Regions from separate parts of the Pseudomonas sp. MF7453 genome, predicted to be linked through region 2. Evidence: predicted binding sites of a transcription regulator. Region 2 holds the regulator's gene; each other region holds the start of a gene.
What was found. The regulator FliA, encoded in region 2, starts transcription of late flagellar genes. The targets are predictions, from matches to a motif close to CTAAAGTTTNNNNNNNNNNNGCCGNTAA.
Positions count from the first base shown of each region.

Region 1: the regulator FliA is predicted to act here: its motif matches at 1,877-1,904, upstream of JFT63_RS17425 (methyl-accepting chemotaxis protein).
Region 3: the regulator FliA is predicted to act here: its motif matches at 2,068-2,095, upstream of JFT63_RS26700 (methyl-accepting chemotaxis protein).

Region 1 is NZ_JAEKCN010000010.1:200,195-207,074, forward strand. It holds gene JFT63_RS17420 (hypothetical protein) at 1-118, opposite strand, end outside; gene JFT63_RS17425 (methyl-accepting chemotaxis protein) at 282-1,847, opposite strand; gene JFT63_RS17430 (CPBP family intramembrane glutamic endopeptidase) at 2,052-2,843, opposite strand; gene JFT63_RS17435 (DMT family transporter) at 3,264-4,124, shown strand; gene JFT63_RS17440 (DMT family transporter) at 4,236-5,117, opposite strand; gene aceK (bifunctional isocitrate dehydrogenase kinase/phosphatase) at 5,271-6,880, shown strand, end outside.
Region 2 is NZ_JAEKCN010000001.1:64,587-71,466, forward strand. It holds gene flhA (flagellar biosynthesis protein FlhA) at 1-33, shown strand, start outside; gene flhF (flagellar biosynthesis protein FlhF) at 45-1,361, shown strand; gene fleN (flagellar synthesis regulator FleN) at 1,467-2,300, shown strand; gene fliA (RNA polymerase sigma factor FliA) at 2,297-3,037, shown strand; gene JFT63_RS00325 (chemotaxis response regulator CheY) at 3,205-3,579, shown strand; gene JFT63_RS00330 (protein phosphatase CheZ) at 3,598-4,386, shown strand; gene JFT63_RS00335 (chemotaxis protein CheA) at 4,398-6,539, shown strand; gene JFT63_RS00340 (protein-glutamate methylesterase/protein-glutamine glutaminase) at 6,588-6,880, shown strand, end outside.
Region 3 is NZ_JAEKCN010000024.1:33,809-40,688, reverse strand. It holds gene JFT63_RS26705 (TonB-dependent siderophore receptor) at 1-346, shown strand, start outside; gene JFT63_RS26700 (methyl-accepting chemotaxis protein) at 459-1,952, opposite strand; gene JFT63_RS26695 (TonB-dependent siderophore receptor) at 2,133-4,286, opposite strand; gene JFT63_RS26690 (autotransporter family protein) at 4,505-6,880, opposite strand, start outside.

The DNA of each region.
Region 1 (6,880 bases), on a different contig from region 2:
GGAGGGCCCAGCCTTCCAATGTTCTTTCGTTGTTCGATGATTTTTCAGTCCACTGCACACGTCCCATGGTTTTTGGGAAGGGATGCAGGGCGCTATTTGAATCGGCAGGTCGGGACATGGCGATGTGCTCCTGTTTGACAGGTTCACACTATAAGGAGGGAGGCGTTCAAAGGTTAACTGTGAGAATTGACAGTTTTATAGAATGCTTGGTGATAAAAAGATGATGAGTGATAGCCATCTGCAAGGGACTCACTTGTTGGAGAAAGTGAGCCCCTGAAGTTCTACCGGTTAAAACGCTCCACCAGCGAGTACTGAGTATTCGCCGTATGCGTCAGCTCTTCACTCAACTGCGCCGAGTTCATCGCCTGCTCTGAAGTCTGGTCTGCCAACAACGCGATGGTGCTGATGTTACGGCTGATCTCCTCGGCCACGGCGCTTTGCTCTTCGGTGGCAGCGGCAATCTGGGTGGTCATGTCGGTGATGTTGGCCACCGCCTCACTGATACCCACCAACGCCTGATCCGCTTCCATCACCCGCGCCACACCTTCTTCAGCCTGGCGGTGCCCGGCGTCCATGGTTTGCACGGCTGCAGCCGCCGTGTGTTGCAGCTTGGCGATCAGGGTATGGATCTGCCCGGTGGATTCAGCCGTACGCTGCGCCAGTTGGCGCACTTCATCGGCGACCACCGCAAAACCACGGCCCATCTCACCGGCACGCGCGGCTTCGATAGCGGCGTTGAGCGCCAGCAAGTTGGTCTGGTCGGCGATGCCCTTGATTACATCGACAACGCCGCCAATTTCATCGCTGTCCTTGGCCAGTTGAGTAACCGTCACACCGGTCTCGCCTACCGCAACCGACAGCCGCTGAATCGCCTCGCGGGTTTCCCCGGCGATATCGCGGCCGCGACCGGTCAGGCGGTTGGCTTCCTGGGTGGCGTCGGCGGTGCGCTGCACGTGGCTGGCGACTTCCTGGGTGGTTGCAGCCATCTGGTTGACGGCGGTGGCCACCTGTTCGGTTTCCACACGCTGACGTTCCAGGCCGCTGGAGCTGCTGTGCGCCAGGGTGTTGGACTGTGCCGCCTGATCGTTGAGGTGCTCGGCAGTGTCCTGCAAGCGGGTCAGGCAGGTCTTCAGACGCGCTTCCTGGCTGAGGATCGACATTTCCAGGCGCGCTTGTGCGCCACGGCTGTCGGTGTACATTTGCGCAATCAGCGGGTCGGAGGTGGTCTGCTCGGCCAGGCGCAGCAGGCGCTTGAGGCCGCGTTGCTGCCAGCTCAGGCCCAGCAGGCCCAACGGGACCGACAACGCCGCAGCCAGGGCAAAACCCCACTGGGAGGTGAGGGTGGCGCCGATCATGAAACTCAGTTGGCTGACCAGGATAAACGGCAGCCAGTCCTGCAGCACCGGCAGCCATTTGTCGCGCTGGGGAATGGCCGACTTGCCCTGGTTGATGCGTTGATAAAGCGCCTCGGCCCGGCGGATCTGCTCGGCGGTGGGCTTGATGCGCACCGATTCGTAGCCGATCACCTGGTTGCCGTCGAACACCGGTGTCACATAGGCGTTAACCCAGTAGTGGTCACCGGTCTTGCAGCGATTCTTGACAATGCCCATCCATGGCAAGCCTTGTTTGAGCGTGGACCACATGTGCGCGAACACCGCCGAGGGCACATCCGGGTGACGCACCAGGTTGTGCGGAGCACGGATCAGTTCGTCGCGGGTGAACCCACTGATTTCGACAAACGCGTCGTTGCAGTAGGTAATGACGCCCTTGGCATCTGTGGTGGAGATCAACCGTTGCTGAGCGGGGAAGGTACGTTCGCGCTGGGTAACGGGTTGGTTATTACGCATGATTGTTCAATCCGCAAGGCTTTCAGGGGGTATCGGCCATGTGGGGCATTTATTTAACTTATTTTTGCAACAATCCTGGGACAGACGTTACCCCTGTAGGAGCGAGCTTGCTCGCGAAGCACCCAAGGGCAACGCGTTCATTCAGGATGCCTGCGTTAGCGTTGAAGTGCTTCGCGAGCAAGCTCGCTCCTACAGAAGAAAGGCTTAGCTGGCCAGCATTGGGTAGGTGAACAAGCCGAAGTGCAGCAGATTCAAGCCAAAATGCGTGGCAATCGCTGCGCCGAGCCCGCCAAAGCGATACGCCAGGCCGTAACCGACCCCGGCAATACTGGCCAGCATCACCCATTGCCAACCCGCACCGAAATGCATCAGGCCGAATAACAGCGAGGCCAGCAGCAGCGCAAGGTTCTCGCCGTAGGGCAAGTGTTTGAAGCGTTGGCTCAGGCCGCCCTGAACATAGCCACGAAACAGCGCTTCTTCCACCAGCGTCACCAGCAGCAGGTTATTGAGTACCCACAGCCATGCCTGGTCCGGCCATTTCGGCGCCCAGCTGATCATTCCCATCAGTGCGGCACCACCCAATACGGCGATAGCGGCCAGGGTCAGGGCCAGGGCGGTGACGCAGATCGACAGGCGCAATGAGCGTCGCGCCACAATCCACGGGCAGGCCAGCAACAGCCAGAAGCCTATCAGGGGCTTGTCCTGGTTCAGGTACATCGAGAATGGCACTGAGTCCGGAGTAAAACGCTGGGGCGCAATGCCGCGGCCGTTATAGAAACCCGGCAACCAGTGCATCGCCAGCCCCAGAGCCAGCACGATAAACAAACCATGGCCCAGGTAGCGTGCCCAGGGGTTGCGTTGCTGGCGTACGGCGTACCCGGCCACCAGCAGCAGTGCAATGGAGACCGCCGCCAGTACGCCCAGTTGGCCGTAGATCAAGGCCACGACATAGCCAATGGAAAGTAGGGTGAGGTACAGCCAGGGCAAAGCAATCATGTGAAATCCTTCGAAAAAACCGGGCGGCATTATAGCGAGTGGCCAGGTTGTAGGGCATGAAAACGCCTCCACGTACAAGGCAAGGGGGAAAGGATTGCAAAGTATGTTTGCGGCTGGTTATAGTCGTCGCCTATTTATCCCTTCAAAAAGATCAGCACATGCCAGCTTCCCAGTGCATAGCGGTAGTCGATTCAGCGGTCAACGCTGTGGTCGTGCCGTGCCGTGGCAAGCAGCCTGCGCAGATCAGTCATTACCCCCCACCTGTCAGTAGCACGCCGGTGTACGCAGTCGTATCACCGCCGGGTGTTGGCATTGCGGGCTGATCAGCGATTCGCTGTTGCCCCGTGCCTGCCTGAAAAAACCTACTGAAATTCAGTCCTTACTGAATCGGCTTTTTTGCCTGATAACAGGTGGTAACTCATGTCTGTTCTTTCGAAACAATCCGTGGCCGCGGCGGCCTCGACGAGCGTGTTTGTCTTGCTGTGGAGCAGCGGGGCGATCTTCTCCAAGCTGGGCCTGGCCCATGCTTCGCCCTTTGCTTTTCTGCTGATCCGGTTTGCCATCGCTCTGATGGGGTTGGTGATGCTGGTGCCAATCCTCAAGTTGAAGCTGCCGCGCGCCGGCAAGCCCCTGCTGTATGCAGCGGCGACGGGCCTGGTGTTGTTGGGGGCTTATCAGATTTTCTATCTGTTGGCCCTGGACCTCAAAGTCACCCCCGGGGTGATGGCGACCATCATGGGCGTGCAGCCGATCCTCACCGTGGTGTTGATGGAGCGCCAGCGCTCCTGGCGCCGGCTGTTCGGCCTGGGGTTAGGCTTGGCCGGGTTGATCATGGTGGTGTACCAGGGCGTCGGGCTGGCGGGCATGTCCCTGGCGGGGATGCTGTTCGGGCTGCTGGCGCTGGCGAGCATGACGTTTGGCTCGATCATGCAAAAGCGCATCACCGACAACCCCTTGGGCACATTGCCGTTGCAATACCTGGCCGGGCTGTTGCTGTGCGGCGTGTTCGTGCCGTTCCAGCCGTTCCACTTCGAGCACAGTGCAGGCTTTTACCTGCCGGTGCTGTGGATGGGTTTGGTGGTGTCGGTGCTGGCGACGCTGTTGCTGTATCGGCTGATTGCACGGGGCAACCTGGTGAATGTCACCAGTTTGTTCTATCTGGTGCCGGCGGTGACGGCGGTGATGGACTACCTGATCTTCGGCAACCGCCTGGCGCTGTTGAGCGTGCTGGGAATGGCGTTGATCATCGTCGGTTTGGTCTTCGTGTTCCGTAAGAACTAAAAACCACCCCTGTAGGAGCGAGCTTGCTCGCGAAGAACGTCAACGATAACGAGGGCATCCTGAATGAACAGGGCGCTCTCCGGTTTTTCGCGAGCAAGCTCGCTCCTACAGTTATTTGGACCGGCGCAGCACCAACCACAAGGCCCCGGCAATCAGCACACCGCCATACAGATGAGCCATGGACAGCGGCTCATCCAGCAGCAACGCTCCCCACAGCACGCCGAACGGCGGAATCATAAAGGTCACGGTCATTGACTTGACCGGGCCGATGGATGACAGCAGGCGGAAGTACAGAATGTAGGCGAACGCCGTACATACCAGCCCCAATCCCAGCAGCGACACCCACACCTGCCAGCCGCCCCAACTCGCCGGCGGATGGGTGAGGGCGCTGAAGGCGAAGAACGGCAGCAAAAACAAGGTTGCACCCAGCATACTGCCCAAGGCCGACAGGCGACTGTCCAACCCGCCGCGCTGATCCAGCCAGCGTCGCGCCAGGAAACCGGCGAAGCCATAGCAGGTGGTCGCCAGCAGGCACGCCAATGCGCCCATTAACAGTTCCAGATCAAATGCCACCGGCCCCGCGCGGGTGAGCACGGCAACACCAAGCAGCCCCAAGGCCACCCCCGCTATTTTCGACGGCGTCAGACGCTCGCTGAAAAACAACCCGCCAATCAACACACCCATCAGCGGTGTGGTGGCGTTGAAAATTGCCGAATAACCCGCCGGCAATACCTGCGCCGCCACCGAATACATGGTTGCCGGAACCCCGGAGTTGATCACGCCCAACAGCAAAACGGTCTTGAACTTGCCCTGGAAATCCCAGCTCACCCGCATCATTGCCAGGATCACCAGCAAACCGGCAGCGGCAATCGACACACGGAAAAATGCGGTCGGCACCGTGCCGATTTCCGGCGCGATGATGCGCATAAACAGGAAACTCGCGCCCCAGATGGCAGCCAGTCCCAGCAAGTAGAGGGTGTCAACAGGTCTCACGGAAAACTCCTACGCCAATCAGGCGGGGAGTGTTGCCCAGCGCTCAGGCCGACACAATCGCTAACTACAGCCGCCCCTGAAAAATCCCACTTCTCCTGCCGGCGTTCACTGTCTAAGCTCTGAGCTTCCCGCTACCCGTTCGAGGTTTCCCGCATGTCGCAGCCCGCCCTCGCTATCGCCCGGATGATCCTCGACGGTTTCGACGATTACCGTGAGCACTTTCGCCAGATCACCGATGGTGCCCGCGAACGGTTCGAGAAGGCCCAGTGGCAGCAGGGGCAGGCGGCGTCGGCGGCGCGCATCAACCTGTATGAAGAGAAAGTCGCCGAGGTCACTGCCCGCCTGCGCGCCGGTTTCGACGCCGGCGCGTTGCAGGACATCGAGCTGTGGCCGCTGGTGAAAAGCGCCTATATCGGCCTGATCGACCTGCGCTTTGACGATGAGTTGTCCGAGACCTGGTACAACTCGATCTTCTGCGGCCTGTTCAGTCATGACCTGATCAGCGACGGCTGCATGTTCATCCACACCACCCGGCCGAGCCTGCGCCGGGCGCGGGCGGCGCAAACCCGGGTTTACACGCCGGCCGGTAAAATATCAGACATGCTGGCGCAGATTTTCTCTGACTACAGCTTCAGCGAGCCCTACGCCGACCTTCCTGCCGATCTGAGCCGCCTCGAAGCCCAACTGCGGGAAAACCTGCCGGATTGGGTATGCAAGGACCCGGACCTCAAGGTCGAGCTGTTTTCCTCGGTGCTCTACCGCAACAAAGGCGCCTACCTTGTAGGGCGTATCTACACCCGCGACGAACAATGGCCGTTGGTGATTCCGCTGCTGCACCGTGAAGGGCGAGGCATCCAGATCGATGCGTTGATCACCGACGAAGCCGACGTGTCGATCATCTTCTCGTTCACCCGTTCCTATTTCATGGTCGACGTGCCGGTGCCCGCTGAATTCATCGGTTTTCTCAAACGCATCCTGCCGGGCAAGCACATTGCTGAGCTGTACACCTCCATCGGTTTCTACAAACACGGCAAATCCGAGTTCTACCGCGCACTGATCAATCACCTGGCCACCACTGACGATCAGTTCATCATGGCCCCCGGTGTGCGCGGTATGGTCATGAGCGTGTTCACGCTGCCGGGGTTCAACACCGTGTTCAAGATCATCAAGGACCGCTTTTCACCGTCGAAAAACGTCAACCGCGCCACGGTGATCGAGAAGTACCGGCTGGTTAAAAGTGTCGACCGGGTAGGGCGCATGGCCGATACCCAGGAGTTCGCCGATTTCCGTTTCCCCTTGAGCAAGTTCGAGCCCGAGTGCCTGGCCGAGCTGCTGGAAGTCGCCGCCGGCACGGTCGAAGTGGAAGGCGACAGCGTGCTGATCCGCCACTGCTGGACCGAACGGCGGATGACGCCGCTCAACCTCTACCTCGACAACGCCAACCCCGCTCAGGTGCGCGAAGCATTGGAGGATTACGGCCTGGCGATCAAGCAACTGGCGGCGGCGAATATCTTCCCTGGCGACATGCTACTGAAAAACTTTGGCGTCACCCGCCACGGCCGCGTGGTGTTCTACGACTACGATGAAATCTGCTTTCTCACCGAAGCCAACTTCCGCCATATTCCTGCGCCGCGTACCCCCGAGGATGAAATGGCCTCCGAGCCCTGGTACTCCATCGGCCCGCTGGATGTGTTCCCCGAAGAGTTCCCTCCGTTCCTGTTTGCCGACGCGGGGCAACGCAGGTTGTTCGATGAACTGCATGG
Region 2 (6,880 bases):
ACTATCGTCGCGACAGTTGGGCCCAATGGCTGAGGTAGTGGGTTATGCAAGTTAAGCGTTTTTTCGCCGCCGATATGCGTCAGGCCATGAAACTGGTCCGTGATGAGCTGGGCGCCGATGCCGCGATTATCGGTAATCGTCGGATTGCCGGCGGCGTCGAGCTGACGGCTGCCCTGGATTACACCCCCCAGGCGCTGGCCCCGCGCGTGCCGAACATGGAACTCGAAGACGAGTTGCGCAAGACCGCCTCGCGCATTGTGTCGGCCCAGGCTGAACTGAGTATGCGTGGCGACAGCGATGCCAGCACCAATCGCCAATTGTTCGCCGGCCTGCCGTTGACCGCCGCCGAGCCGCTGGTAGAGCCAACGTTTGTCGAACCACCGCGTCCAGCTGCGCCAGCCCCGGCCGCTGCTGTGGACCAGCGTGTGTTCGATTCGATGCGCTTTGAACTCAATGGCCTGCGTGAACTGTTGGAAGTGCAGTTGGGTTCGTTGGCCTGGACGCAGTTGCAAGGCAGCAAGCCCCAGCAAGCCAACCTGTGGCGCCGCCTGCAACGCATCGGTTTGTCCGGCCCGTTGTCCCGCGATTTGCTGGCCTTGACCGCCGAAGTCGAAGAGCCACGCCAGGCCTGGCGCATGTTGCTGGCGCACTTGGCGCGCATGATCGCCACCCCGCAAATCGAACCCCTGGAAGAGGGCGGTGTGATCGCCATGGTCGGCCCTGCCGGCATGGGCAAGACCACCACCCTGGCCAAACTGGCCGCACGCTATGTACTCAAGTACGGTGCTCAGAACATCGCGCTGGTGAGCATGGACAGCTACCGCATCGGCGCCCAGGAGCAGCTCAAGACCCTGGGCCGCATCCTCAATGTGCCGGTGACCCACGTCGACCCGGGCCAGTCCCTGGCCAATGCCCTCGACCCGCTGTTGCGCAAGCGCGTGGTGCTGATCGACACCGCCGGCCTGCAAGCCAGCGACCCGGCGCTGCGTATGCAGCTCGAAAGCCTGGCCGGGCGTGGGATCAAGTCGAAAAATTACCTGGTGCTTGCAACCACCAGCCAGAAACAGGTTCTTACCGCCGCGTACCATAGTTACAAACGCTGCGGTCTGGCCGGCTGTATTCTCACCAAGCTCGACGAAACCGCGAGCCTGGGCGAAGTGTTGAGCCTGGCCATCAGTCATGAATTACCGGTTGCCTACCTGACCGACGGGCCGCGGATCCCGGATGATCTGCATCTGCCGCGCCGTCATCAGTTGGTCAGCCGTGCCGTCAGTGTGCAAATGCAAGAAGAGCCTAGCGAGGAAGCGATGGCCGATATGTTCGCCGACCTTTACCACCACCCGGCAAAACGGGTCGGTTGAGGCAGGATGAACACCGTGAAATGTACCTACATCGATGGTCTGCAAGCGCTTCAAGCGGCCAAGCCATGTAGCCTGCGTCTAAGCAAGACAAGGTAAAGAAATAAAATGGGCAGCATGCATCCCGTACAGGTGATCGCGGTGACCGGCGGCAAAGGTGGCGTCGGCAAAACTAACGTGTCAGTGAATTTGTCCCTGGCCCTGGCAGAGCTTGGCCGTCGCGTCATGCTGCTGGATGCTGACCTGGGCTTGGCGAACGTGGACGTTCTGCTGGGGCTGACACCCAAACATACCCTTGCCGATGTGATCGAGGGCCGCTGCGAGCTGCGCGATGTGCTGCTCCAGGGCCCCGGTGGCATTCGTATCGTGCCGGCGGCCTCGGGCACCCAGAGCATGGTGCATCTGAGCCCTGCGCAACATGCCGGGCTGATCCAGGCCTTCAGTGACATCGGCGACAACCTCGACGTGCTGGTGATCGACACCGCCGCCGGGATCGGCGAGTCAGTGGTCAGCTTTGTGCGCGCAGCGCAGGAAGTGCTGCTGGTGGTGTGCGACGAACCCACCTCCATCACCGACGCCTACGCACTGATCAAACTGCTTAACCGCGACTACGGCATGAACCGCTTTCGCGTGTTGGCCAACATGGCCCAGAGCCCGCAGGAAGGGCGCAACCTGTTTGCCAAGTTGACCAAGGTCACGGATCGCTTCCTCGATGTGGCTTTACAATACGTCGGCGCAGTTCCCTATGACGAGTGTGTGCGCAAGGCCGTGCAAAAGCAGCGTGCGGTCTACGAAGCGTTCCCTCGTTCGAAATGCGCACTGGCGTTCAAGGCCATTGCCCAGAAGGTCGATACCTGGCCGTTGCCCGCCAATCCGCGGGGGCATCTGGAGTTTTTCGTCGAGCGTTTGGTGCATCAGACGAGTGCGGGACCGGTGCTATGACATCCAGCGGCTACAACCTTTACAAAAAGTCGGCACGTGACAGCCAGGGCGAATTGATCGAGCGCTATGCGCCTCTGGTCAAGCGCATTGCCTATCACCTGTTGGCGCGCCTGCCGGCGAGTGTGCAGGTCGAAGACTTGATCCAGGCCGGCATGATCGGCCTGCTTGAAGTGTCGACCAAATACGACGCGAGCAAGGGTGCCAGTTTCGAGACGTACGCGGGTATTCGTATCCGCGGGGCAATGCTCGACGAGGTGCGTAAAGGCGATTGGGCGCCGCGTTCGGTACACCGCAATACCCGCATGGTCAGTGATGCCATTCGTGCAATTGAAGCAAAAACCGGTCGTGACGCTAAAGATCATGAAGTTGCGGCCGAACTCCAATTGAGTCTCGACGATTATTACGGGATTTTGAACGATACCTTGGGCAGCCGCCTGTTCAGTTTCGACGACCTTTTACAGGACGGCGAACACGAAGGGCTGCACGAGGACGGCGCGAGTGCACATCTTGAGCCGTCGCGCGATCTGGAAGATGAACGTTTCCAGAAAGCGCTGGCGGACGCGATTGCCAACTTGCCCGAGCGTGAGCGCCTGGTGCTGGCGCTGTACTACGACGAAGAGCTGAACCTCAAGGAAATCGGTGAGGTCCTGGGGGTCAGCGAGTCGCGTGTCAGCCAGTTGCATAGCCAGTGCGCTGCCCGCTTGCGTGGGCGATTGGGAGAGTGGCGCGCGCGCTGACAGGCAGTGTGGGGACACTGCAGACACTACCGCCAAACCGCAGGGTTTTGCGGGTGAGTACCGTGGTGCCCTGGGCAGTCCTTTTTGTGTAACGCCTGTTGATTGAAATGGCGCGTCCAGGTGCTGGGCGCGTTTAAGACTGCTTGGAGGTCGAATTGGACAAGAACATGAAAATCCTCATCGTTGATGACTTCTCAACGATGCGGCGGATCATTAAAAACCTGTTGCGTGACCTTGGGTTCACCAACACGGTCGAGGCGGATGACGGCCTGACGGCGATTCCGATCCTCAACAGCGGGAGCATCGACTTTCTGGTAACCGACTGGAACATGCCGGGTATGACCGGTATCGACCTGCTGCGCCATGTGCGCGCCGATGAAAAACTGCGCAGCCTGCCTGTGCTGATGGTGACCGCCGAAGCCAAGCGTGAACAGATCATCGAAGCCGCCCAGGCCGGGGTCAACGGTTACGTGGTCAAGCCATTCACGGCACTGGCCTTGAAAGAGAAGATCGAGAAAATCTTCGAACGCATCCACGGCTAATGCCATCGCGGGGGAGCTATGGAGCATAACGAAACGTCACAGGGCGACTTTGAGTCGACCCTGAAAAAACATGCTCACCAGTTGGTCGACAGCCTGGAAAAAGGCCAGTTCGCCGATGCGGTGCAGTTGATCCATGAGCTTAACCAGACCCGTGACCGCGGCCTGTACCAGGAAGTGGGCAAGCTCACACGCGAGCTGCACAGTGCGATCGTCAATTTCCAGATTGACCCGCGCATGCCCCAGGCCGAAGAAATTTCCCAGATTACCGACGCCACCGAGCGCCTGTCCTATGTGGTCAGGCTGACCGAGGCTGCGGCCAACCGCACCATGGACCTGGTGGAAAACGCCACGCCTCTGGTCAACGGCATGGCCAGCGAAGCCCAGGCCCTGAGCGTTGACTGGGGCCGCTTTATGCGCCGTGAAGTGGGGGCTGAAGAGTTTCGTGAGTTGGCCCGTCGGGTCGACGGTTTCCTGTCGCGCAGCGAGCAAGAGAACCGCACGGTGGCCAGCAACCTCAACGACATTCTGTTGGCCCAGGATTACCAGGACCTCACCGGTCAGGTGATCAAGCGCGTGACCCAGTTGGTCACCGAAGTGGAAAGCAACTTGCTCAAATTGGTGCTGATGGCCGGCCAGGTCGACCGTTTTGCCGGCATCGAACACGACCGCGAAGCGATCCTCTCGGAAAAAGATCCACAAAAACATCTCGCCAAGGGTGAAGGTCCGCAGATTCATGCCGATAAACGTGAAGACGTTGTGTCAGGTCAGGATGACGTAGATGACCTGTTATCCAGTTTAGGCTTCTAAGGAGCACCCACATGAGCTTCGGCGCCGATGAAGAAATCCTTCAGGATTTCCTTGTAGAGGCCGGCGAAATTTTAGAGCAACTGTCCGAACAACTGGTCGAGCTGGAAAGCCGACCGGATGATGCGAACCTGCTCAATGCAATTTTTCGCGGTTTTCACACTGTAAAAGGGGGCGCCGGCTTCCTCCAGCTCCATGAGCTGGTGGAGTGCTGCCACATCGCCGAGAACGTGTTCGACATCCTGCGCAAGGGTGAGCGTCACGTTGATTCGGAATTGATGGACGTGATTCTCGAAGCACTGGATGCGGTCAACGGCATGTTCAGCCAAGTGCGTGAACGTGCACCGATCACCGCAGCTACCCCGGAACTGCTGGCTGCCCTGGCGCGCCTGGCTGAACCTGCTGCGGCTGCGCCGGTGGCACAAGCCGCGCCGGAGCCGGTGGTAGAAGCCGAGCCGGACGTGACCGACAGCGAGTTCGAACAACTGCTGGACTCGCTCAATGCGGTCAAGGCCGAGGCAGAAGCACCGCCTGCACCTGTCACGACGCCGACCAGCGAAGACATTACCGACGCAGAATTCGAATCCCTGCTCGACCAGTTGCATGGCAAGGGCCAGTTCGCCGCCGATGCCGTGGCCCCTGTGGCGCCGCCGCAAGCGTCGTCTACCAATGCCAGCACCGACATTACCGACGATGAGTTCGAAGCGCTGCTCGACCAACTGCATGGCAAGGGCACCTTTGCGGCCGAAGCCCTGCCGGAAGTTGCGGCCACGGCAGTCGCCCCGGCCGCCAAGGCAGAGCCGGCAGGCGACGGGCTGATCTCCGATCACGAGTTCGAAGCCCTGCTGGACGAGTTGCACGGCAAAGGCAAGTTCACCGAAGTGGCCCCGGCTGCCGCCGCAGCGGTCGCCACCGCAGCACCGGCGGCTGCCAAAGCCCCTGCGCCGGCCGCCAAACCGGCCGCCGCGGAAAAGCCCGCCAGTGAAGCCGAAACCACCGTGCGTGTGGATACCGCACGCCTGGACGACATCATGAACATGGTCGGCGAACTGGTGCTGGTGCGTAATCGCCTGGTGCGCCTGGGCCTGAACAGCGGCGACGAAGCCATGCAAAAGGCCGTGTCGAACCTCGACGTGGTTACCGCCGACCTGCAAACCGCGGTGATGAAAACGCGGATGCAGCCGATCAAGAAAGTCTTCGGTCGTTTCCCGCGCCTGGTTCGCGACCTGGCGCGCCAGCTCAAGAAAGAAATCAACCTGGAACTGGTGGGCGAAGAAACCGACCTGGACAAGAACCTCGTCGAGGCCCTGGCCGACCCGCTGGTCCACTTGGTGCGCAACGCGGTCGACCACGGGGTAGAAACCCCGGAAGAGCGCGAAGCCGCCGGCAAGTCGCGCAACGGCAAAGTGATTTTGGCGGCGGAGCAAGAGGGCGACCACATCCTGCTGTCGATCACCGATGACGGCAAAGGCATGGACCCGACCATCTTGCGCAATATCGCGGTCAAGCGTGGCGTGATGGACAAGGACGCCGCCGACCGCCTGACCGACACCGAGTGCTACAACCTGATCTTCGCCCCGGGCTTCTCGACCAAGACCGAGATTTCCGACGTGTCCGGCCGTGGCGTGGGCATGGACGTGGTGAAAACCAAGATCAGCCAGCTCAACGGCTCGATCAACATCTACTCGACCAAGGGCCAGGGCTCCAAGATCGTCATCAAGGTGCCGTTGACTCTGGCGATCATGCCGACCCTGATGGTGATGCTGGGCAATCAGGCGTTCGCTTTCCCGCTGGTCAACGTCAACGAGATCTTCCACCTCGACCTGTCGCGCACCAATGTGGTGGACGGCCAGGAAGTGGTGATCGTGCGCGACAAGGCGTTGCCGTTGTTCTACCTCAAGCGTTGGCTGGTGGCCTCGGCTGCCCATGAAGAGCAGCGCGAAGGCCATGTGGTGATTCTGTCCGTGGGCACCCAGCGCATCGGTTTTGTGGTCGATCAACTGGTGGGCCAGGAAGAAGTGGTGATCAAGCCTTTGGGCAAGATGCTGCAGGGCACCCCGGGCATGTCGGGCGCGACCATTACCGGTGACGGTCGCATCGCGCTGATTCTCGATGTTCCAAGCATGCTCAAGCGTTACGCCGCACGGCGTATTTGATTCTGGTGGGGCAGGGCGGTCATGCCCGCCCCGTCTAACGGAGTGTTTATGGCAGTCAAGGTCCTGGTGGTGGACGATTCGGGTTTCTTCCGCCGCCGCGTCTCGGAAATTCTTTCCGCCGATCCAACGATCCAGGTGGTCGGCACGGCCACCAACGGTAAAGAGGCGATCGATCAGGCCATCGCGTTGAAGCCGGACGTGATCACCATGGACTACGAGATGCCGATGATGGATGGCATCACCGCCGTACGTCACATCATGCAGCGCTGCCCTACCCCGGTATTGATGTTCTCGTCGCTGACTCACGAAGGCGCGCGGGTAACCCTCGACGCGCTGGATGC
Region 3 (6,880 bases), on a different contig from region 2:
AGACTTCGACCGCAAGAAGCCGCGGCAACTGTTCAAACTCTCGACCATTTACACCTTGCCAGGTGAACTGCAACGCTGGCGCGTGGGGGGTGATGTCTATCAACAAAGCCGCATTCGCGCCTCGGGAGGGACCGGCGCCACGGCCTGGAAAAACGAGCAGGGCTCGTACACAGTGGTTGGTTTGGTAGCAGGCTACAAGGCCAGTGAGCAACTGGACCTGCAGGTCAACGTCAACAACCTGTTCGATCGTGTGTACTACAGCAGCGTGGCCAATGGGGGCTATAGCCCGTACGACATCTACGGTGATCCACGCAATATGAAACTGACTGCGCGTTACAGCTTTTGATGATTAGATCATGTGATCAAGGTGCAGCGCTCCACACCGCCGGTTCATACCCATCCGGGTCGCAGAAGTGAACCTGATGAAATGAGGCAACCCGTCTAGCGTATCGACGCATTCAAGGATGAAACCTGCGCCCCAACGCATCCAGGCGCACCGCAATCGGCGGCAGGCGTTCACTGCTGCGGGCCAGGGTTTCCACATCGTCGGCCGTGCTTTGGGCGATGTTTTGTACTGACTGCAAGCGCTCGACGATCTCCAGATTCGCCGAGGTCTGCTCGCGGGTGGTCGCGACGATGCGGCTATTGAGTTGATCGATATGCGTAATGTCCTCGCCGACTGCCTTGAGCATCTGCACCGCCAATTGGCTGTCTTGCACGCAGCGTTCCACGCCTTCGCGGCTGGCGTGCATGGCTTCGACGGCCTCGCGACTGCCCTGTTGCAAGCCTTCGATGATGGTTTTGATTTCCTGGGTGGAGAGGGCGGTGCGCTGCGCCAGGCTGCGCACTTCGTCGGCGACTACGGCAAACCCGCGGCCCTGCTCGCCGGCGCGCGCGGCTTCGATGGCAGCGTTGAGGGCCAGCAAATTGGTCTGGTTGGCGATGCTGCTGATCACTTCCAGCACCGAGCCGATTTGCTCGGCCTGTACGGCCAAAGATTGCACGGTGGATTCAGTGCCGTTGATGCGTGAGGCCAGTTGGCTGATTTCATCCTGGGCGCGGCCGACGCTTTCCTGGCCGCGAACAATTTGCTGGCTGGCTTGGCCGGCATGTTCCACGGCTTGTTCGACTTGCACCGTAATGTGGCCCATGGCGTCCTCCATGCGCTGCATGGAGCCGTTCATTTCGCCAATCTGCACCAGTTGATGCCGCGCCCCTTTTTCCAGGGTGCCACTGGCGGTGGCCAGTTCCTGGCCGAGTTGGCCAAGGCCGTGGGAGTCGCGGGCGACGCCGTCGATCAGGTGGGTCAGTTGTTGCAGGAAGTGGTCGAAGCGCTTGGCCAGCGACACGCGCACCTTGTCTTCACCTTGCGCGCTTTGCTCGGTGAACTGTGAGGTTACAGCGAGCATCTTCTCAAGCATTTCCTGGCCTTCGACCGCTTCAGCCTGGCTATGGACCGCCAGGTACAGCAGGGCGACCGTTTCCATCACCACATAAAACGCGTGAACGAAGATCATCGTCCAGCCGCCGTGATGCTCCATCACGAACACCGGAAAACCCTGGTGCTGCAACGCATGGAACACCAGGTGGTGCACGGCAATGGTCAACGCCGCTACCAGGATCGGTAGCCAGTCACGATAGAAGGTCAACACCGCCAACAGCGCGAAAATGCCGAAGTGGGATTCGATCACCCCGTGTGCCTGGTTGATGTGCAACGCCGCCATCACCATCAAGCCGGCGCCCAGTGCGCAACGCATCACCCGGGTGCCGCCGATGACACGGTAGAGCGCCGTCAGCACCACGCCGGTGCCACCACCGACGAGCAGCGCCTGGAGCAGGGTGTCATGCCAGAACGCCAACCCCACGGAGAACAGGGACATCAGCCAGATCAACGCCAGCATGATGCGGTCGGCCTTGCGGTAGTGCTCCAGGAAGCGTGTGCGAAGGGGCATTCACGGTTACTCCATGTAGTGATACCAGCAACCAAGCATGTGGCGTGCCACGATGGCCACTGGTCGATAGCAAGTCAGGTGCAGCGTTTTTTACCGGATCAGATCCGGCAAACGGTTATCGGCAGGAGGGAAGGGGACTTGAGTGGAAGGGCGCAGGCCCTCCCACGGTACAGGCTGGAATCAGAAGCTGTACTTGGCGGTCAGCATCATGTTGCGTGGGCTGCCATAGGAATCGCCGCCATACTCCACGGAGTCGGAAATGGACTGGTAGTAGTGACGATCGAAGATGTTGTTGGCGTTGAGCTGCAGGTCCAGGTGCTGGTTGACCCGGTAGCCGGCCATCAGGTCGGTGACTGCGTAACCGCCTTGCTTGAGCCGGTAGGTGCTGCCATCGGCCAGCTTGATGTCGTTGTACATGCGGCTCTGCCAGGAGATGTTGCCGCCGACCCGAAGTTTTTCCAGCGGGCCCTGCAAGTTATAGCGAGTGGTCAATTTGAACAGGTGTTCCGGGGTGTCGGTGTCGAACTGCTTGTTGACCTTCTGCGGGTTGGCGTGGTCCTTGATGGTGTGGGTTCGCGCGTAGGTGTAGCCACCGCCGACTTGCCAGTTCTCGGTCAAGGCACCTTGCAGTTCGAAGTCGATGCCCTGGCTGCGGATTTCCCCCGAGGCCTGGTTGCAAGAGGCCTGTGGGCAGTTCGGTACAACGATCTTCACGGCGCGGTTTTCCTGGTCGACGCGGAACAGCGCCACGCTCGCATTCAACGCGCCCCCCAGGTATTCGCCCTTGAGGCCGATTTCATAGTTCTTGCCGACGATGGGCTTGAGCGGGGTGCCGGCAGTGCTCTTCTCTTTCTGTGGCGTGAAGATGTCGCTGTAGCTTACATACACCGAGTGCTGGTCGTTCAGTTCGTAGATCAAGCCGGCGTAGCGGGTGAGGTTGCGGGTAACCTTGTAGTCGCCGTCGCCATCACGGTTGTCGTAGTCATACCAATCCAGGCGCCCGCCAAGGATCAGCTTCAACGGGTCGGCCAGGCTCAGGCGTGAGGTCAGGTAGAAGCCGTCCTGGGTGGTGACTTCGCGGGCGTTGTTGGTGCGGGTGAAGTTCGGTTTGCCGGCATTGATCGGCCAGTCTCGCTCATACGGGCTGTAGTTGTGAGTGGTCATGTCGTAGATGCGCTTGCTGGCACCCACCACCAGCTCATGGGTACGCCCGAACGCCTCGAACGGGCCGCTGGCAAAGGCGTCGACGCCGGCCTGGTTTTCATCATAGCTGGCCTGATACACCGTGCGGGCGAGGGTCTTGTTGGTCCAGCGCGATTGGTAGGAGCCGGAGAACAATGCGTCCTGTTCGGAATAATTGGCGTTGACCTGCAGGCTCCAGTCATTGGCCAGGCGCTGGCGCAGCTCGGCGAACACGGTGTTGATTTCCTGGTCTTTGTTTTCCCAGTCGGTACCGGGGTTGTAAGAGCGCGACAGGTCCAGGTGATGGCCATCCAGGCCGACCATCGAAGCCCCCCAGAAGTAGTTGGTCTTGTCCTTCTGGTTCGAGTAGCCGAGGGTGAGAGTGGTGTCTTCGCTCAGGTCGGCTTCGGTGACGGCGTAGAACAGGCCGTGATCCTGCTCGGCCTTGTCGATAAAGCTGTTGGCGTCGCGGTAGGACGTGACGACGCGACCGCGCCAGGTGCCACTGGGGTTGAGCGGGCTGGAGGCGTCGAATTCGCCACGGTAGTCATCCCAGCTGCCGGCGGCGCCGGTGAGGGTGACTTTCTGTTCGTCCAGGGGCCGCTTGCGGATCAGGTTGATGGCTGCCGAGGGGTTGCCCGCGCCGGTCACCAGGCCGGTAGCGCCGCGCACCACCTCGACGCGGTCGAACATCGCCAGGTTTGGCTGGGCGCCCACCGACGCGCCGTTGTAACCGCTGGGGATACCGTCATACATGAGGTTGTCGACATTGAAGCCGCGTGCGGTGTAAGCCTGCCGGCCGGGGCCGTTGGAGTAGTTCAGGAACAACCCTGGCGTTGCGTTGACCACGTCGTTGATGCTGGTCATGGCCTGGTCATCCATGCGCTGGCGCGTAATCACGGTGACAGCTTGTGGGGTTTCACGCAGGGTCAGCGGCAGTTTGGTTGCAGTCTTCATCGAGCCGGTGGTGTATGACTCGCTGCCTTCAGTGGTTGCGCCAAGCTGCTGGCCCGACACCTGGGTGGCGCCGAGCTCAATGGTGGCCGGGGCTTCGGCGTCGGCGGCCAGGGCCGCTTGTGAGGTTGCTAGGCAGATCGCCATCGCCATTGAGCTGGGTGAAAAAACGTTGCTGACGCGTTGTTGCACAGACATGGATATAGGGCTCCCAAAGGCCATCCGTGGCAAATAAAAAATCTGTTGATAATTATTCGCATCAGTGTGGCAGATCCAAGCTCTGGGAAAAAGTCTTACATGGCCGTGTAGGAGCGAGCTTGCTCGCAAAAAATCTCAACGATAACGCGTGCTGGCTGAATGAACGCGGCGTCTGTGAGTTTTTCGCGAGCAAGCTCGCTCCTACAGCGGTTTCTGGGTCAGAACTCCATTCTTACGCCGAGCGTCCCCCGGCGGCCGTTGAAGCTATTGCTGTCCAGGTTGCGGTCATAGCCGACTTCACCGTACAGGCTAATGCCTTGGGCAACTTGCAGGGTGGCCCCGAGGCTGGCGTCCATCGTGGTGGATTTTTGTTCGGTGTCTATACGCGTTACATCGTTGAATACGACACTGTTGTCCCCGGCGCTGGAATGCCAGACATTGGCACGCACATAAGGCTGCAACGGCATGCCATTAACGGTGTAATCACCGCGCAGGCGCACACCCAGGCGCGTCGTGACGTTGGTGTCGGCGTCATAGGAAACGTCGGAAATACCGTCGTTCTGGCTATCGAGCCTGGTTTTGCCGACTATCAACTGCGCCTGGGGCTCCAGAATCCAGCGGGCGCTCAGCGCCAACGGCCAGCCCACTTCAGCAGAGGCGGTGACGTTATGCCCACGGGTTTTCATTTTCACGCCACGCGCTGACTCGTTATTGCCATCAAAGCGGGTGCCCATCAACACCAGGTCAAGATAAGCCTGGTTAGTGCCGATCAGCGTCCAATAGACCCCCAGGCTGTCGCCGCGCAAGGTGGTTTTGCCGGCGTCCTTGTTTTCCCAGCCGCCATTGAAGCCTTTTACATCGCCTCTGAGGCGACTGTGACCGACGAAGAACCCGAGGCGCTGCAACAGGCCGTTGCCCAACTCGCTGGCGAACACATCGGTGCCGACCTGGAACCCTGTCAGCGAACCGTCCAACGTAGGGTTGACCGCACCGGCAAGACTCTGTCGGCTGCTGCTGCCGTAGACCCGTCCCCAACCTGCCGGCATCACGCCGGTGTGCTGCTGCCGGCTCTGATCGCCCATGCGCTCGTGATAGGTGCCAAGCATCCCTTGCACGATTTGCTGCGCAGCGGGAAACAACACGGCGTACAGCGGCACCTCGGGACGATAGATCGGAACCTCTTTTTCAGTGGGGTTAGACGGCAGGGGCGGGGTTCCTGGCACCGGCTCAGGCAATGGCATGGCCGGTTCTTCAGGTTTGGGCAGCGGTGTGGCCGGGATCGTGGAGCGCAGGTAGTAACTCTGCTCGGTTCCAGCCGTGCCCGCACCTTTGAACAGGTAGTAGTCGAACGCCCCGGCCGTTACGGTATTGCCCAAGGTGAAGGCTGTGCCAGGCCCGCTGGCGCCATTGAGCGCTTGCACCACCTGGATGCCGTCCTGCAACGTCGCGGCGCCGGCGCCCCCAAGGTTAGTCACCAAGAGGGTGGTGTTGCCCTGTAGCGTGCCGGAGCTGACCACCAGTTTGTCGCTGGCCGAGTCGTCTGCTCCCAGCACGGTTTGCAGGGCCAGACGCCCGCCGTCGCCGGTGTAATTGCCGTTGATGGTCAAGGTGTCACTGGCAGTGGTGCTGCCAGTGACCATGTCGAGGGTGCCGCTGTTGGTCACGTTGGCCAACTGCCCGGTGGTAAACGGACTGATACCGCCCGTGTTGACCAGCAGCGCACTGCTGCTATCAATGAACAGGGCGCCAGTGCCGGTCTCGCTGTCGCCGAGGGTCAGGGGCCCGCCCAGGGTCATGTGCGAGCCGTTGTCCAGGCGGATGCTTTCCCAGTTGGCAAACAGGCCAGGATCATCGACTTGGGTATTGTTCAGGGTCAGGTTGTCGATCCCCACGCCGGCGTCTATCAGTTGCGCCGCAGCCACTTGTTCAGCCACCAGCCCCTGAAGCATGGCCGTATCGTCGCCGGCGCCCATCAGCACGGATGAGTGCAGTTTGCCTCCAGACCAGACAAATTCATCGTTGCCGAAGCTGAGCAGCACTTGGCCGTTAACCTCACCACCGCTGATGATCACCTGATCGTCCCCACCGCTGACGCTGATATTGCCGCCAACCAAGGCGTCTTTCGAGATCAGAATGGTGTCTTTGCCGAAGCCGGTCACCAGGTTGCCGATGATCTTGCCACCCGACATATCGAACCGATTGTCATCGAGTTTCATGTTGACCCGGCCGATGGTGCCCCCGGTCATCGTTGCTTCGTCGCCGTCGTCGAAGCCGCCGGTGATGGTGCCGCCGCTCATGTTGAAGACGTCCAGGCCGTCGCCCTGTTCCAGCGAGGCGATAGTGCCGCCACTCATGTCAAAACGGTCGATTCCCGAGCCCTGGCTGACAGCGCCTGCCTGGCCCCCGGAAATTTCCACCACATCGGCGCCCGCGCCTTGGCTGATGGACCCGCTGACACTGCCCTGGTTGAGCCGGAAAAAGTTATTGCCATCACCCTGGTTGAGGTTGCCATCGACGCCGGCGCCCGGGCCGTTGACGACCACGCGATCATTGCCGCTTCCATAGGTCACGTTCCCACTTACTCTGCCGGTGGC